2 regions of the Pseudactinotalea sp. genome follow, and region 2 is predicted to be linked to the other one. Evidence: predicted binding sites of a transcription regulator. Region 2 holds the regulator's gene; the other holds the start of a gene.
What was found. Region 2 encodes HrcA, which represses chaperone genes, less so after heat shock. Its sites were predicted from a motif close to TTNGCACTCGNNNNNNNCGAGTGCNAA; they were not measured.
Positions count from the first base shown of each region.

Region 1: a site for HrcA is predicted at 5,975-6,001, ahead of groES (co-chaperone GroES). Genes of this name have one in related genera too.

Region 1 covers NZ_JBMDXJ010000044.1:9,586-16,875, forward strand. Annotated here, with positions in the region: gene ACOJSN_RS02130 (hypothetical protein) at 1-351, shown strand, start outside; gene ACOJSN_RS02135 (Type 1 glutamine amidotransferase-like domain-containing protein) at 385-1,074, opposite strand; gene ACOJSN_RS02140 (Gfo/Idh/MocA family protein) at 1,113-2,081, opposite strand; gene ACOJSN_RS02145 (Pr6Pr family membrane protein) at 2,078-2,698, opposite strand; gene ACOJSN_RS02150 (GuaB3 family IMP dehydrogenase-related protein) at 2,695-3,819, opposite strand; gene guaB (IMP dehydrogenase) at 3,850-5,361, opposite strand; gene groES (co-chaperone GroES) at 5,532-5,828, opposite strand; gene ACOJSN_RS02165 (PrsW family glutamic-type intramembrane protease) at 6,030-7,290, opposite strand, start outside.
Region 2 covers NZ_JBMDXJ010000085.1:14,046-21,335, forward strand. Annotated here, with positions in the region: gene ACOJSN_RS03940 (phosphotransferase) at 1-418, shown strand, start outside; gene ACOJSN_RS03945 (16S rRNA (uracil(1498)-N(3))-methyltransferase) at 424-1,185, opposite strand; gene dnaJ (molecular chaperone DnaJ) at 1,196-2,320, opposite strand; gene hrcA (heat-inducible transcriptional repressor HrcA) at 2,355-3,380, opposite strand; gene ACOJSN_RS03960 (DUF3097 domain-containing protein) at 3,494-4,342, shown strand; gene ACOJSN_RS03965 (hypothetical protein) at 4,355-4,618, opposite strand; gene ACOJSN_RS03970 (hypothetical protein) at 4,707-5,690, opposite strand; gene hemW (radical SAM family heme chaperone HemW) at 5,773-6,918, opposite strand; gene lepA (translation elongation factor 4) at 6,915-7,290, opposite strand, start outside.

The DNA of each region.
Region 1 (7,290 bases), on a different contig from region 2:
GCAGCGGGCCTCGAGGTGCGCCGAACGCTCGGGGTGAACGGCACGCGTCTGGCCGCGCACCGCGGATCTGACCTGGTGGGCTACATCGAGGTCGACGTGCTGGATGCCGAAGCACGCCTCGTGCCTGCCGGCGGCATGGCCGACGTCGGGAACCTCTGGGTCGCTGACGGCGCCCCCGACGGGCTGGCTCTCTGGCTGCTCGGCCTTGCCGCCGATTGGCTCGCACTCGGGCGCGTGGACCGCGTGCTGATGTACGCCGACGAGAACGAGCCAGCCGAGCTTGAGCAGGCCACAGCAGCGGGGTTCCAGCGGCTCGCCCGGACTCGCCGGGCGTGGGGGCTCGGGACCTGAGTCCGCAGCATCAGGCGCAGAACGCCTGCGTTCTCAGGCGAGCGCGAACTCGAACGACTGTCCCGGAGGGATCGCTTCGATGCCCGATGCCGAGATCAGGCTGAGCGTCCCGGCGCCGATCACGCGCACGAGGCCGTCCACAGGCGATACGTGAAGTCCGATGCTCTCTGGCAGGCCGATGATCGCGGTCCCGTGCCCTGCCACCCACTGCAGGGCCGCCCCCACCTGATCGTCCGTGAAGTGCGGGAGCACGGTGACCTCGGGGAGCAGGCCAAGGCCGCTCAGGTCGACCAGACCTGGGTCGTTGGCGTCGTGTCCCTCGGCGATCGCGATGCTCTCGCAGGCCAGCACCGCACCGGCGCTGCCGCCGTAGTAGCCGCCACCAGCGGACCAGAATCTGCGTACCTGATCGACGAACCCGTGCGACCGCACCTCGTCCAGCAGTCGGAAGGTGTTGCCACCGCCCACGAACAGCAGGTCGACCGCGTCCGTGCTCAGCTCGTCGGGGACATGGCCGTGCAACGACTGCCACGTCTGGAGCTCGTAGTTCACCCCGAGCTGATCGAGGTTCGTCCGCAACCAGCTGTCGGCCGTCGCGGCCATCGCAGTCGGCAGCGCGAACGGCCAGTACACGATCCGCGTCCGACGCCCACCGAGCATGTCCAGCCAGAGTGGTCGCTCATCGTCCGCGCTACCGCAGCCGAGCCAGATACTTCCGCGCATCCCACCGACGATATCCGGCAGCGCTTCGGCTGCAGCGCTCAGCCGAACCTGATCCCGTGCCGCTCCCGATGGCCAGCGAGCACGGTGTCGATGACACGGGTGGTGCGGATCGCCGTCGCGCCCGTACTCAAGGGCTCCGCCTGACCGAGGAGCGACGCCACCACGTTCTCGATCAGCGGCTGCTGCACCACCGACGGCTGGCCGGCGGGCAGCGCCACGGGTCCACGCGCCGTCGTGAGCACGGCGGGCTCGGCCCCGAAGCACGACATCCGGATGCTGCCCTCGCTGCCGACGATCTCGATCGCGTCGTGCACACGCCCGGCCTCGAAGTCCCACCGGCCGTGCCCCGTCACGCCGGAGCCGAACGAGAAGGCCACGTTCACGCGCGACTCAGCCGGTCCGCCGTCGACCTCCGACCCCAGCACGGTGACCGCACCGAAGACGAGATCGAGCCAGTCGAGGGTGTGGGAGGCGAGGTCGACGAACAGGCCGCCGCCCGCGAGCTCCGGGTCGAGTCGCCAACCGCCGCCTGCCGACTCACGCAACAGCGTGACCTCGACCCGCTCGACCCGGCCCAGCCGCCCCTCCTGGATCACCCGCTGAGCCGCGACGAACCGCGGCAGCGCCCTCCGGTAGTACGCCACGAACAACCCGACGCCGGCTCGATCGCACGCCTCGATCATCGCCTCGCACTCCCCCACGGAGCGCGCCATCGGCTTCTCCACGTACACCGGCTTACCCGCCGCCGCGGCCCGAATCGTGTGCTCGGCGTGGCTGCTGGGCGGGGTGGCCACGTAGACGGCGTCCACGCCTCCGACCTCGACCAGCGCCTGGGCATCGTCGTACCAGCGCGGCACCCCGTGCCGCCGCGCGAAGTCCTCCGCTCGCGCACCGTCGCGCCGCATCACGGCGGCAATGCTCGAGCCCGGCACCGTCTGCAGCGCGGGACCGCTCTTGTGCTCGACCACGTCGCCGACCCCGATCACACCCCACCGCACGCCACTCACGAGGCGACCTCCCGCCGTCGGACCATCACACCCTGGAGGCGACCCAGCCCCCAATAGGCGAGGAACAGCGCCAGGAACCCCGCGAGCATCACCGCGGCGATCGGGACGAACGAGGGATCGCCGGGCAGCAGGAATCCGTACAGCGGACCCACGTGGCCGCTCGCCCACAGGTAGATCGGCAGGTAGGCGAGCGGCACGGCCAACCACGCGAACGGCACCCAGAACGGCAGCGCGGTCTGGTTCCGCCCCACGAACAGCCAGTCCGCGAGCGCGACCAGCGGCACCACGAGGTGCAGCAGCACGCTGTGGCCGGTGCTGTAGTCCGCGCCGAGCAACGTGGCGAACACGATCAGCGTCAGCATCGAGCAGGCCGCGACGCCACCTCGCACGACCCCGTACCGCGCCTCGATCTCACCCCGGCGCCAGAGCGGCCGCAGCAGCGCACCGGTCGCCGTCGCAGCCACCAGCACGCCGCACACCTGCGTGAAGTACGCCAGGTTGAACCAGCCGACCGAACCACCCGGACCACCGCCGTCGAGCCCCCACCAGACCCCGGTCCAGGCGAGCACCGCAAGCAGCGCGCGCCACAGCGAGACGATCGCGGGCGAGGACGTCACGCCGGGTGATACGGCGACACCACGACCTCGATGCGCTGGAACTCCTTGAGGTCGGAGTAGCCGGTGGTGGCCATTGCGCGGCGCAGCGCCCCGATGAGGTTGAGGGTGCCGTCGGCCTGGCTGCCCGGGCCGCGCAGGATCTGCTCCAGGGTGCCCACCGTGCCCACCTGCACCCGCTCACCGCGCGGGAGCTGCGGGTGGTGCGCCTCCGAGCCCCAGTGCCAGCCGCGGCCCGGCGCCTCGGTGGCGCGGGCGAGCGCGGCTCCGAGCATCACGGCGTCGGCACCGCACGCCACGGCCTTGACGAGATCGCCGGAACGGCCCACACCGCCGTCGGCGATGATGTGCACGTACCGGCCACCGGACTCGTCCAGGTAGTCGCGTCGTGCCGCCGCCACATCGGCGACGGCGGTGGCCATCGGGGCGTGGATGCCCAGTGTCGTACGGGTCGTGTGGGCGGCTCCGCCTCCGAACCCGACCAGCACACCGGCCGCTCCGGTGCGCATCAGGTGCAGTGCGGCGGTGTAGGTGGACGCGCCGCCCACGATCACCGGCACGTCGAGCTCGTAGATGAACCGCTTGAGGTTGAGCGGCTCCGCGTTCGAGGACACGTGCTCAGCCGACACCGTGGTGCCACGGATCACGAACAGGTCCACGCCCGCGCTCACCACCGTGCGCCAGTGCTCCTGTGTGCGCTGCGGCGAGAGCGCGCCGGCGACCGTGACGCCTGCCTGACGGATCTCCCCCAGCCGCTCCGTGATCAGCTCCGGAATGATCGGCGCCGCGTACAGCTCCTGCATGCGCGCAGTGGCCCGGTCCTGCGGCAGGTCGGCGATCTCAGCGAGCACCGGCTCCGGGTCCGAGTAGCGGGTCCACAACCCCTCGAGGTCGAGCACACCGATGCCGCCCAGCTCCCCCAGCCGGATCGCCGTTGCCGGGCTCATCACCGAGTCCATCGGCGCCGCGAGGACCGGCAGGTCCACGTGGTAGGCGTCGATCTGCCACGCAACCGATACGTCCTCGGGGTCCCGCGTGCGCCGAGAGGGCACCACGGCGATGTCGTCGAAGGAGTACGCGCGGCGGCCCCGCTTGCCGCGGCCGATCTCGATCTCGTAAGTCACCGCCACAGGCTACCGGCCGGTGGCGGGACCTCAGCCGCGGAAGGAGTAGTTCGGTGCCTCGGAGACCATCTGCACGTCATGCGGGTGGGACTCCTTGAGCCCAGCCGCAGTGATCCGCACGAAGCGGCCGCGCTCCTGCAGCTCGGGCACCGTCCGGGCGCCCACGTAGAACATCGACTGGTGCAGCCCGCCGGTGAGCTGGTGCGCCACCTGCCCGACCGATCCCTTGTACGCCACGCGACCCTCGATGCCCTCGGTGATCACGTCGTCGTCGGACACATCGCCCTGGAAGTAGCGGTCCTTGGAGTACGAGCGGCGGTCGCCGCGGGACTGCATCGCACCGAGCGAGGCCATGCCGCGGTAGAGCTTGAACTGCTTGCCACCGGAGAACACGAGGTCGCCGGGCGCCTCATCGGTGCCGGCGAGCAAGCTGCCGAGCATCACCGAGTCGGCTCCGGCCACCAGCGCCTTGGCGATGTCGCCGGAGTACTGCAGACCGCCGTCGCCGATCACGGGCACACCCGCCGGCTTCGCCGCGAGCGACGCCTCGTAGATCGCGGTCACCTGCGGCACTCCCACACCCGCGACCACGCGGGTGGTGCAGATCGACCCCGGGCCCACGCCCACCTTGACAGCGTCCACGCCAGCCTCGACCAGCGCCTGCGAGCCCTCGCGGGTGGCGATGTTGCCGCCGATCACCTGCACGCCCTTGGTCGCGGGGTCGGACTTGAGCTTGCGCACCATGTCGAGCATCAGCCGTGCGTGCCCGTTGGCGGTGTCGACCACGAGCACGTCCACACCCGCCTCGACCAGGGCGCTCGCCCGCTCCCAGGCATCACCGAAGAACCCGACGGCGGCCCCCACCACGAGCCGACCCTCACCATCCTTGGTGGCCAGCGGGTACTGCTCGGACTTGACGAAGTCCTTGACCGTGATCAGCCCGGTCAGCTTGTTGTCGGCATCGACGATCGGCAGCTTCTCGATCTTGTGCTTGGCCAGCAGTGCTGAGGCATCCTCGCGCGAGACGCCCACGTTCGCCGTCACCAGTGGCATCGGCGTCATGGTCTCGTGCACGCGGGTGACGTCGAACTTGCTCGGCTCCACGAACCGCAGGTCGCGGTTGGTGATGATGCCGAGGAGCCTGTTGTCGCCGTCGACCACCGGCAGGCCGGAGACGCGGAACTTCGCGCACAGGGCGTCGAGCTCGGCGAGCGTGGCATCGGGGCCGATCGTCAGCGGGTCGGTCACCATTCCCGACTCCGACCGCTTCACCAGGTCCACCTGCGCTGCCTGCTCGGCGATCGGCAGGTTGCGGTGCAGGATGCCGACGCCGCCCTGGCGCGCCATCGCGATCGCCATCCGCCCCTCGGTCACGGTGTCCATCGCCGCCGAGACGAGCGGGATCTTCATCGAGATCTCGCGAGTCAGGCGCGTGGAGGTGTCCGCGTCACTGGGGATGACGTCGGTCTCCCCAGGGAGCAGGAGCACGTCGTCGTACGTGAGTCCGATGAAACCGAAGGGGTCGCGCTGCGGCTGCGTCACGTGGACAAGTCTAGGCGGGAGCCCGACGGCGTCGCGTCCCCCGGTCCGCTCGCTCGCCCGTGACGTCCCTCACCTCGACTCGCTCGTCGAGGCTGTGGACAGCAGCAGGCCCCGACCGCCACGAGGGCGGCCGGGGCCTGCTGTCGAGTCAGACGCTGGGTAGCGTCAGCTCACTTCTCGACGATCGCGAGGACGTCGCGCGCAGAGAGGATCAGGTAGTCCTCGCCCGCGTACTTCACCTCGGTGCCGCCGTACTTGCTGTAGACGACGGTGTCGCCCACGGCGACGTCGACCGGAACACGGTTCCCGTTGTCGTCAACACGACCCGGGCCGACCGCGAGGACCTCGCCCTCCTGGGGCTTCTCCTTCGCGGTGTCCGGGATGACGAGGCCAGAGGCCGTGGTCTGCTCGGCATCGCTCGCCTTGACGACGATCCGGTCCTCGAGCGGCTTGATGGAGACCGACACAGCGGACCTCCCCTTTCGCTATCTCAACTGATCAGGACATGGGCCGTGCCGATGGTGCTGGCCGTCGCCGTCGCGGGGGTCGACGACCGAACCTGCGGCACGGTCTCCAGCTCCGGATGGAGCCTGGGTCACAATCTAGTTTCGCGTTAGCACTCGGTCAAGGCGAGTGCTAAAACGTCCGGTGCGTGTCGCCGTCGAACCTCAGCCGACCGGCGCACCCTGGGAGCGGGCCGTGACCTCGGCGCGGGACTGCGCCATGGCGCTGAGCAGGTCCGCCTCGTCGATGCGCGCGCGGTTGCCGGCGTGGCCGGTGTACAGGTCCTGGCGGGCGTACGCGAGCCGGGTGGCCGCGCGCTGGTAGTCCCGCATGGCCTTCTTCGCGGCCGGGCCGAACCGAGCGGCCCAGTTCCGGGCCGCGCGCGAGGCGCGCATCGAAGCCACCGTCTCAGCCTCCTGCTCGGTGAGCCAGCCGCTGGGCACGTAGTCGCGCAGCCGCTGCGAGATGATCGTGGACTCCCGGCGACGCAGCCAGATCACCACGGCCGCCAGTAGCGCGAACGGCAACCAGTTGAGGAACACGAAGATCGCGATGATGTCCAGACCCGAGCTCGCCATCGTGAGGCTGCCGTTCCAGCCCATGTGCAGCCCGACGCCCACGATGTAACCGAGCGGGAACAGCCACAGCCACGCCGCCTTGGAGCGCATCCGCGACGAGAAGCCCAGCGCGATCCCCATCGGGAGCGAGTAGATGAGGTGCCCGAACGGGCTGAGCAGCGCCCGCATCACGAAGACCGAGCCCATCGTGTCGGCGTTGAGCGCGAAGTACTGGACGTCCTCGACCACCGCGAAACCCAGTGCGACGATCGCGGCGTACACCACGCCGTCGACCGGACCGTTGAACTCACGGCGCCGGACCAGGAAGATCAGCAGGATGCCGAGTCCTTTGGCGGCCTCCTCCACGATCGGCGCACCGAACACGGCGGGGGTGAGCTCAGGCGCCATGTCGGGCGCGAGAGCTCCGCCGATCGCGACACCGACCACGCTGTTCAGCAGGCTCGCGATGAACACGGAGACACCGCCGCCCCACAAGAGCGCGGCGATCATGAGGAACCGCGGCTCCGGCTCCCAGCGGTCGATCCACAGGATCACCGCCCCGATCATCACCAGCGGCACGATCGAGAGCAGCACGGCCACGAACACGTCGGCACCGCTCGTGACCACGGCCATCAGCACCACGAACGCCGACGCCGCCAGCCCGCCGAGAATCACCAGCACGATCTCCAGGGCGACCGGGCGCTTCCGCTTCGGGGCGACCGCCGCCCACGGCATCGCACCGGGCTGCGGCGCCATCGACGAGGCGGGAGGCTGCACGTTCACCGCGGCCGGCTGCTGGGCGTAGCCGTACCCCTGCTGCAGATAGCCCTGCTGGTAGCCCTGTTGGGGATACCCATGCTGGTAGCCC
Region 2 (7,290 bases):
ACATCGAGACATCACGCCTGAGAACGTCGTGTTCCGGGACGACGAGGCCGCCGCGCTGATCGACTTTGACCTCGCGCGACCAGCTGCGCGTGTCGAGGAGGTGGCAAATCTCCTGCTGTGGTGGGGGCCCTGGATGCACCCGAGCGATCGGCAGGAAGCGGTCAGTGCCGTCGACCCCTTCGCGCGCGGCGCGCTCCTGGTCGACGCGTACGGATTGGATGATGACGGCCGGCGCCGGCTGCTCCCCGTCTCGCGAGAGATCGCCGAGCTCTCCTGGCACGGCATGAAGCGCCGCGCTGACACCCTGGGCGGCGGCTGGAGACGGATGTGGAATGACGGCATAGGCGACGTCATCCTCCGCCGCCAAGAATGGCTCGCGAAGCATGAAGGCTCCCTCGCTTCCGCAGTGGGCGGGTGAACCAGTCAGCTCCACCGGCCGAGTCGGGACGCGAGCACAGCCATGGCAGCAGGCCCGGCGGTGGAGCTGCGGAGCACGTTCGGGCCGAGCAGCACCGCGCGCGCACCCGCGCCCACCACAGCGTCGATCTCGCCGTCGCTGATCCCGCCCTCGGGTCCGATGACGATCATGACCTCATCCACGCCGTCGAGCGGGACGTCGACCAGCGGCGAGGTGGCCACTTCGTGCAGCACCAGCACCACCGCTCCCCCTGCCACGGCCTCGGCGACCGTGTCGACCATCGCGGCGCCGCGCACGAACGGCAGCACCTCCGGCAGCCACGACCGCCGTGCCACCTTGCTCGCAGCATGCACCAGGGAGCGCCAGCGCTGCTCGCCCTTGGCCGCCTTCTCTCCGCGCCACTGGACGACCGACCGTTCCGACTGCCACGGCCGCACCGCATCGACGCCGAGCTCCGTCGCCGCCTCGATCGCCATCTCGTCGCGCCCGCCTTTGGCGAGCGCCTGCACAAGCGTCAGTCGCGGCAGGAGCCGCTCCTCCTGGTTCACCTCGAGCACGGAGATCACGACGGCGGCCGGTCCCGATCCCTCGGTGACCTCACCTCGGAGCCTGGTCCCTACGCCGTCGACCACCTCGATCGGTTCGCCGGCGCGAAGGCGCTGCACCGAGCCCGCGTGACGGGCCTCGGGCCCGGTGAGCGTCCAGGAGGCTCCGGCACGCACACCGGCGAGCTCACCCGGCTGGACCACGAACACCGGTGCGGTCATGCGGGGGCGCTCACCGACCGGCGAAGGTGTCTCGGAGCTTGCGCAGCACCGAGCTCTTCACCGGTGAGATTCGCGGGTCGGGACGCTCTTCGCCACGCTCGGTGGCGAGGTCCCGCAGCAACTTCTCCTGCTCGGGACTGAGCCGGGTGGGGACGGTCACCTGCACGTGCACGTGCAGATCGCCGCGGCCGGACGCCTGCAGGTGTCCCACACCGAGACCCCGCAGCGTCACGATGTCATCGGGCTGCGTGCCCGGCTTGATGTCGACCTCCTGAACGCCGTCGAGGGAGTCCATGGTGACCACGGTGCCGAGCGCAGCCGCGGTCATCGGAAGCTCCACCGTGCAGTGGATGTCGTCGCCGCGGCGGGTGAACACCGCGTGCTTGAGCTCGCGCACCTCCACGTACAGGTCACCCGCCGGCCCGCCACCGGGGCCGACCTCGCCCTGGCCGCTCAGCTTGATGCGGGTACCGGTGTCCACGCCCGGTGGCACGTTGACCGTGATGGTGCGGCGGCTGCGGACACGGCCCTCGCCGGAGCACTCGGGGCAGGGATCGGGGATCACCGTGCCGAAGCCCCCGCATGCCGTGCAGGGGGCGGTGGTCATGACGTTGCCGAGGAACGAGCGCGCCACACGCTGCACCGACCCACGGCCCTGGCACTCCGGGCATGTCTGCGGTCCGGTGCCCGGCCGGCAGCAGCTTCCATGACAGACCTGGCACGCCACGGCGGTATCGACCGTGATCTCCCTGGCCACGCCGAACGCGGCCTCGCTGAGGTCGACGTCGATCCGGATCAGCGCGTCCTGACCGCGCCGCACGCGGGATGCCGGCCCGCGGCTGGCTCCCGCGCCCCCGGCGGCCTGGAAGAACGACTCGAAGATGTCGCTGAACCCGCCGAAGCCGGCGCCACCGCCCGGCATCCCGGAGGTGCCGCCGCCGAGGTCGTACATCCGCCGCTTCTCGGGGTTGGAGAGCACCTCGTGCGCGGCGCTGACCTCCTTGAACTTGTCGGCCGCATCGGGGCCGGCGACGTCTGGGTGGTACTGGCGCGCCAGCTTGCGGTAGGCGCGCTTGATCTCGTCGGGAGAGGCCTCCCGGGACACGCCGAGCACCTCGTAATAGTCCGTCGTCACGCTTCTCGTCTCGTCTGCTCGTTCGTCGGTGGCGTCAGGACGCCAGGATCTTGGACAGGTACCGCGCCACCGCTCTCACCGCGGCCATGGTGGAGGGGTAGTCCATCCGGGTCGGACCGACAACGCCCACCTGGCCGAACCCGCTGCCATCGCCGAATGTTCCGTAGGCACCGGCCACGACAGCGGTCTCGCTGAGCCCCTCGTTGTGGGTCTCAGCGCCGATACGCACCGCCAGCGGCGACTCCTCGCCCATCTCGGTCAGCAGGCGAAGCAGCACGACCTGTTGCTCCAACGCCTCCAGCACGGGCGAGATGGTGCGGGTGAAGTCGACGTCGGCACGGGCAAGGTTCGCCGTGCCTGCCATGACGATACGCTCCTCGACCTCCTCCGAGAGGGTGTCGGTGACCACCTCGGTGATCTCGGTCACCAGCGCACGGTCCTCGGGAGGGAAGGCAGCGACGATCTCGCCGAAGGCACGCACGAGCTCGGGCATACGCCGCCCGACGCCGGCCGCGTTGAGTCGCGCCCGCAGCTCGGCGAGCAACGTGTCGTCGACCTGCACGTCGTGGTCGATGGAGCGCTGCTCCACCCGCCCGGTGTCGGTGATGATGACGATCATCAGCCGCCGCGCACCGGCGGGCACCAGCTCCACGTGCCGCAGCGCCGAGCGGCGCAACGAGGGGTACTGCACCACGGCGACCTGCTGCGTCAGCTGCGAGAGCAGCCGCACGGTGCGTTCGAGCACGTCGTCGAGGTCCACAGCGGAGTCCAGCAGCTCGGCGATCGCGCGCCGTTCCGCGGTGGAGAGTGGCTTGACCACATTGATCCGGTCGACGAAGGCTCGGTAACCCTTGTCCGTGGGGATCCGCCCGGCGGAGGTGTGCGGCTGTGCGATGTAGCCCTCTTCCTCCAGCGTGGCCATGTCGTTGCGGATCGTGGCGGGCGAGACGCCGAGGTTGTACCGCTCCACGAGGTTGCGGGAGCCGACGGGCTCGCGGCTGCGGACGTAGTCCTGCACGATCGCGCGGAGCACGTCGAGCTGTCTGTCCTGCCGTTCCATCGACTCGCCTCCTCCCGGGCACGTCACGACCGGTGGCACTCGCCCGGTCCGAGTGCCAATTCTACGCGGCGCCTCCCACACATGTGGCTCGTGCGTGCGTAACGTCACGCACCGTGACCCACGACCGCTACGGCTCCGACGTCCTCTCCCACGACCCGCACCGCGCGCGCAAGCCCCAGACCACCGATGTCCCCGCAGAGCGGGGTCTCGTGGTGGAGGACGTCACGAGCGGCTGGGTGGGCGCCGTGGTCCGCGTGGAGAAGAGCGGCGGTGAGCACGTGGTGGTGCTGGAGGACCGCAACGGACGCACCCGCACGTTCACGCTCGGCGCCGGGTTCTGGGTGGACGGCAAGCCGGTCCGGCTCGTCGCACCGCGACCGCAGCAGCGAGCGAGCGGCACCGCCCGCACCGCCAGCGGCTCTGTCGCCGTGTCGAATGCCCGCGCCCGGGTCGCCCGCGCGTCCCGCATCTGGGTCGAGGGCCGCCACGACGCCGAGCTCGTGGAGCGCGTGTGGGGCGACGACCTCCGGATCGAGGGCGTGGTCGTGGAGATGCTCGACGGCGTCGATCACGTGGTCGATCGGCTCACCGAGTTCGGGCCGAGCAGCAAGCGCCGCGTCGGCGTTCTCGTGGATCACCTGGTTCCCGGCTCGAAGGAGACCCGGATCGCCGACGACGTGATGGCCCGGTTCCCGGGCGTGCTGGTGCTCGGCCACCCGTACGTGGACGTGTGGCAGGCCGTGCTGCCCGGCCGCGTGGGGCTCGAGGCATGGCCCCACGTGCCGCGCGGCACCGACATCAAGGTCGGCACGCTGCGTGCGCTGGGCTGGCCCGCCAGGAACCAGGCCGACATCGCGGCCGGCTGGAAGCGGATCCTCGGACAGGTCCGCGACTACAAGGACCTCTCCCCCGCCCTGCTCGGCAGGGTCGAGGAGCTGGTGGACTTCGTGACCGTCGACTGACGAAGGGCTGCGTCAGCGACCGGCAAGACGGCTCAGGAGCCGTCGAAGACGTCCGCCGCGCGCTGGACCCTCCGGCCGGTCGGTGTCGTCGACTTCGTAACCCGGTCCGGGCGGCCCGTAGGCATCGGGAGTCAGGTCGGACGGCGGCACGAACCCGCCCTCGTCGGGGCCGGGATAGGCGCCGCGCGGGTCAGGAGCCGGACCGTACGTGGCAGGCGCCTCGTCCCGCGCGCCAGCCGCGGCAGGGTCCGGCTCGGCCGGCGGCTGCTCGGTCATTGTGCCTCCGTCATGTCGACATCGTCAGGACGCAGGAGCGGGACTCACGGTGGCGGGGCGCACATTCACGCCCCGCCACACGCGGCGATCAGGCCGGCGCGACCTGCTGGCCGGACAGCGTTCGGTAGGCGAAGACACCGGCGATCAGGACGATCGGGTACGCCACGAACACACCGAGGCACAGTGCGATCAGACCGAGCAGCATCACACCGATCGACGCCAGGATGAGCAGCAGCACGTTGCCCACGTTGCCCGTGACCAGCTGCATGCTCCGCTTGAACGCGTCCACGGGCGAAGCACCCGTGTCGAGCGCGATCGGCACGGCGAACATTCCCAGGAGGAAGATCGCGAGCGCGAGCAGCCAGCCGATGAAGGGGATCAGGTTGACGATGTACGCAGCGGCGACCAGCAGCGCGGTCAGGAAGCCCGGTCCCGCGTGGTCGAACTTGATGAAGTCGCCGAACCCGTTCAGACGCCCGTTCACCTTGTGCACGGCGCCCTGCTGGATGATCACCGCGAGCAGCATCGCGGCAATGCTGGAGAGCGCGCCGAGGAACTGTTCACCGATCGAGGGGGTGGCGGCTGCAGTCAGCGCCTCGATGTCGTTGAAGTCGACGTTGACGCTGGGGTTGAGGAGCGAGCTGAGGAGAGCGCTCACCAGCAGCACGATGACCGACCATCCCAGGAAGCCACCGACGTGCGACTTGAACGAGTTCCAGCCGTAGCCGATCGCGCCACCGACCGAGAACACGGGCTGGCCTGCACCGAATGCGCCCGGAGCGCCCGCGGGGCCGCCGTACTGCGGAGCGCCGTACTGGCCGTACTGTCCGGGAGGCGGCGGAGGTGCCGACGGGAACCCACCACCGGGGCCGGCAGGCGGCGGCGGGGGCGTGCCACCGCCCGGAGGAGGCGGCGGGGTGCCGTAACCCGGAGGCTGATCGGCCGGCGGCTGCTGTGGGCTGCCGTAACTGGGCGGCTGAGCGGCCGGCGGCTGGTTCGGCGGCGGGAACCCACCGGACTGCTCTGGCTGCTCGCCTCCGGGGTTCTGATCCTCCGGCGGGTTCTGGGTCATGTCACTCCTGTGGACGAAAGATGGAGATCTCGTGCGCGCCTACCGTACCGAGTGATGCCAGATTCGTGGGGATGCGGCGTGATCACGCCACGAGGCGTCCCACCACCGTGTCGGCCAGCAGCCGGCCACGGCGCGTCAGCCGAGCAACACCCGCTGCGGCCGCATCCGGTTCGACCAGCCCCTCCACGGCGAGCTGTGGCAGCAGCGCACCCGCGCCGCCCTCGACCGGGAGCCCCTCGACCAGCCGGATCCCAAGCAGCACCCGCTCGTCGGCGATCTGCTCGGGTGTCAGCACCTCGGACTCCGCGATCGGCAGCTCACCCGCCTCGACGCGCTGCGCGTAGGCGCGCGGATGCTTGACGTTCCAGAACCGCGTCCCCGCGAGGTGGCTGTGGGCCCCGGGCCCGATCCCCCACCAGTCGTGCGAACGCCAGTACGCGACGTTGTGGCGGCAGCGCTGCACGGGCGTCCGCGCCCAGTTGGAGATCTCGTACCAGCCATAGCCCGCCTGCTGCAGCAGATCGTCGGCGAGCTCGTACTTCGCGGCCTGATCGTCACCGTCGACACCCGGGAGCTCGCCGCGCCTCACCCGGGCGTGCATCTTCGTGCCCGGCTCGATCGTCAGCGCATAGGCGGAGACATGGTCCGGTTGCAGCGCGAGCACCGCCTCGACACTCGTGCGCCAGTCCGCCAACGACTCCCCCGGCGTGCCGTAGATGAGGTCGAGCGAGACGGCCAGCCCAGCCTCTCGCGCCCACTCGACCACCTGCGGCACCCGCTCGGGGTCGTGCGTGCGGTCCAGCGTGGCCAGCACGTGCGGCACGGCCGACTGCATCCCGAACGAGACCCGCGTGAACCCGGCCGCCCGCAGGGCTGCCAGCTCGACCGGGCCGACCGAGTCAGGGTTCGCCTCGGTGGTCACCTCGGCGCCCTCGGCCAGACCCCAGGTCGACGCGACGGCGTCGACCATCGAGGCAAGATCCGCCGTCGGCAGCAAGGTCGGGGTGCCGCCGCCGAAGAACACGGTCTGCACGGGCCGGCCAGCGAGCCCGCGGCGCCGCAGCTCGGCGTCCGCGAGCGCGACCTCCGCCACCGCCGTCGCGGCGTAGGAGGCCTGCGACGCGCCGCCGCCCAGCTCCGTGGACGTGTACGTGTTGAAGTCGCAGTACCCGCACCGCACCGAGCAGAACGGCACATGCAGGTAGACCCCGAAGGGTGTGGTGCTCACTTGCCCTTGGCGTCCTTGGAGCCGGCGTCCGAGGACAGCGCGGCCACGAACGCCTCCTGGGGGACCTCGACGCGGCCGATGTTCTTCATCCGCTTCTTGCCCTCCTTCTGCTTCTCCAGCAACTTGCGCTTACGGCTGATGTCACCGCCGTAGCACTTGGCGAGCACGTCCTTGCGCATCGCGCGGATGGTCTCTCGGGCGATGATGCGGCTGCCCACGGCGGCCTGGATCGGCACCTCGAACTGCTGCCGGGGAATCAGCTCCTTGAGCTTCTCGGTCATCATCACACCGTAGGAATAGGCCTTGTCGCGGTGAACGATCGCGGAGAACGCGTCGACCGGCTCGCCCTGCAGCAGGATGTCGACCTTGACG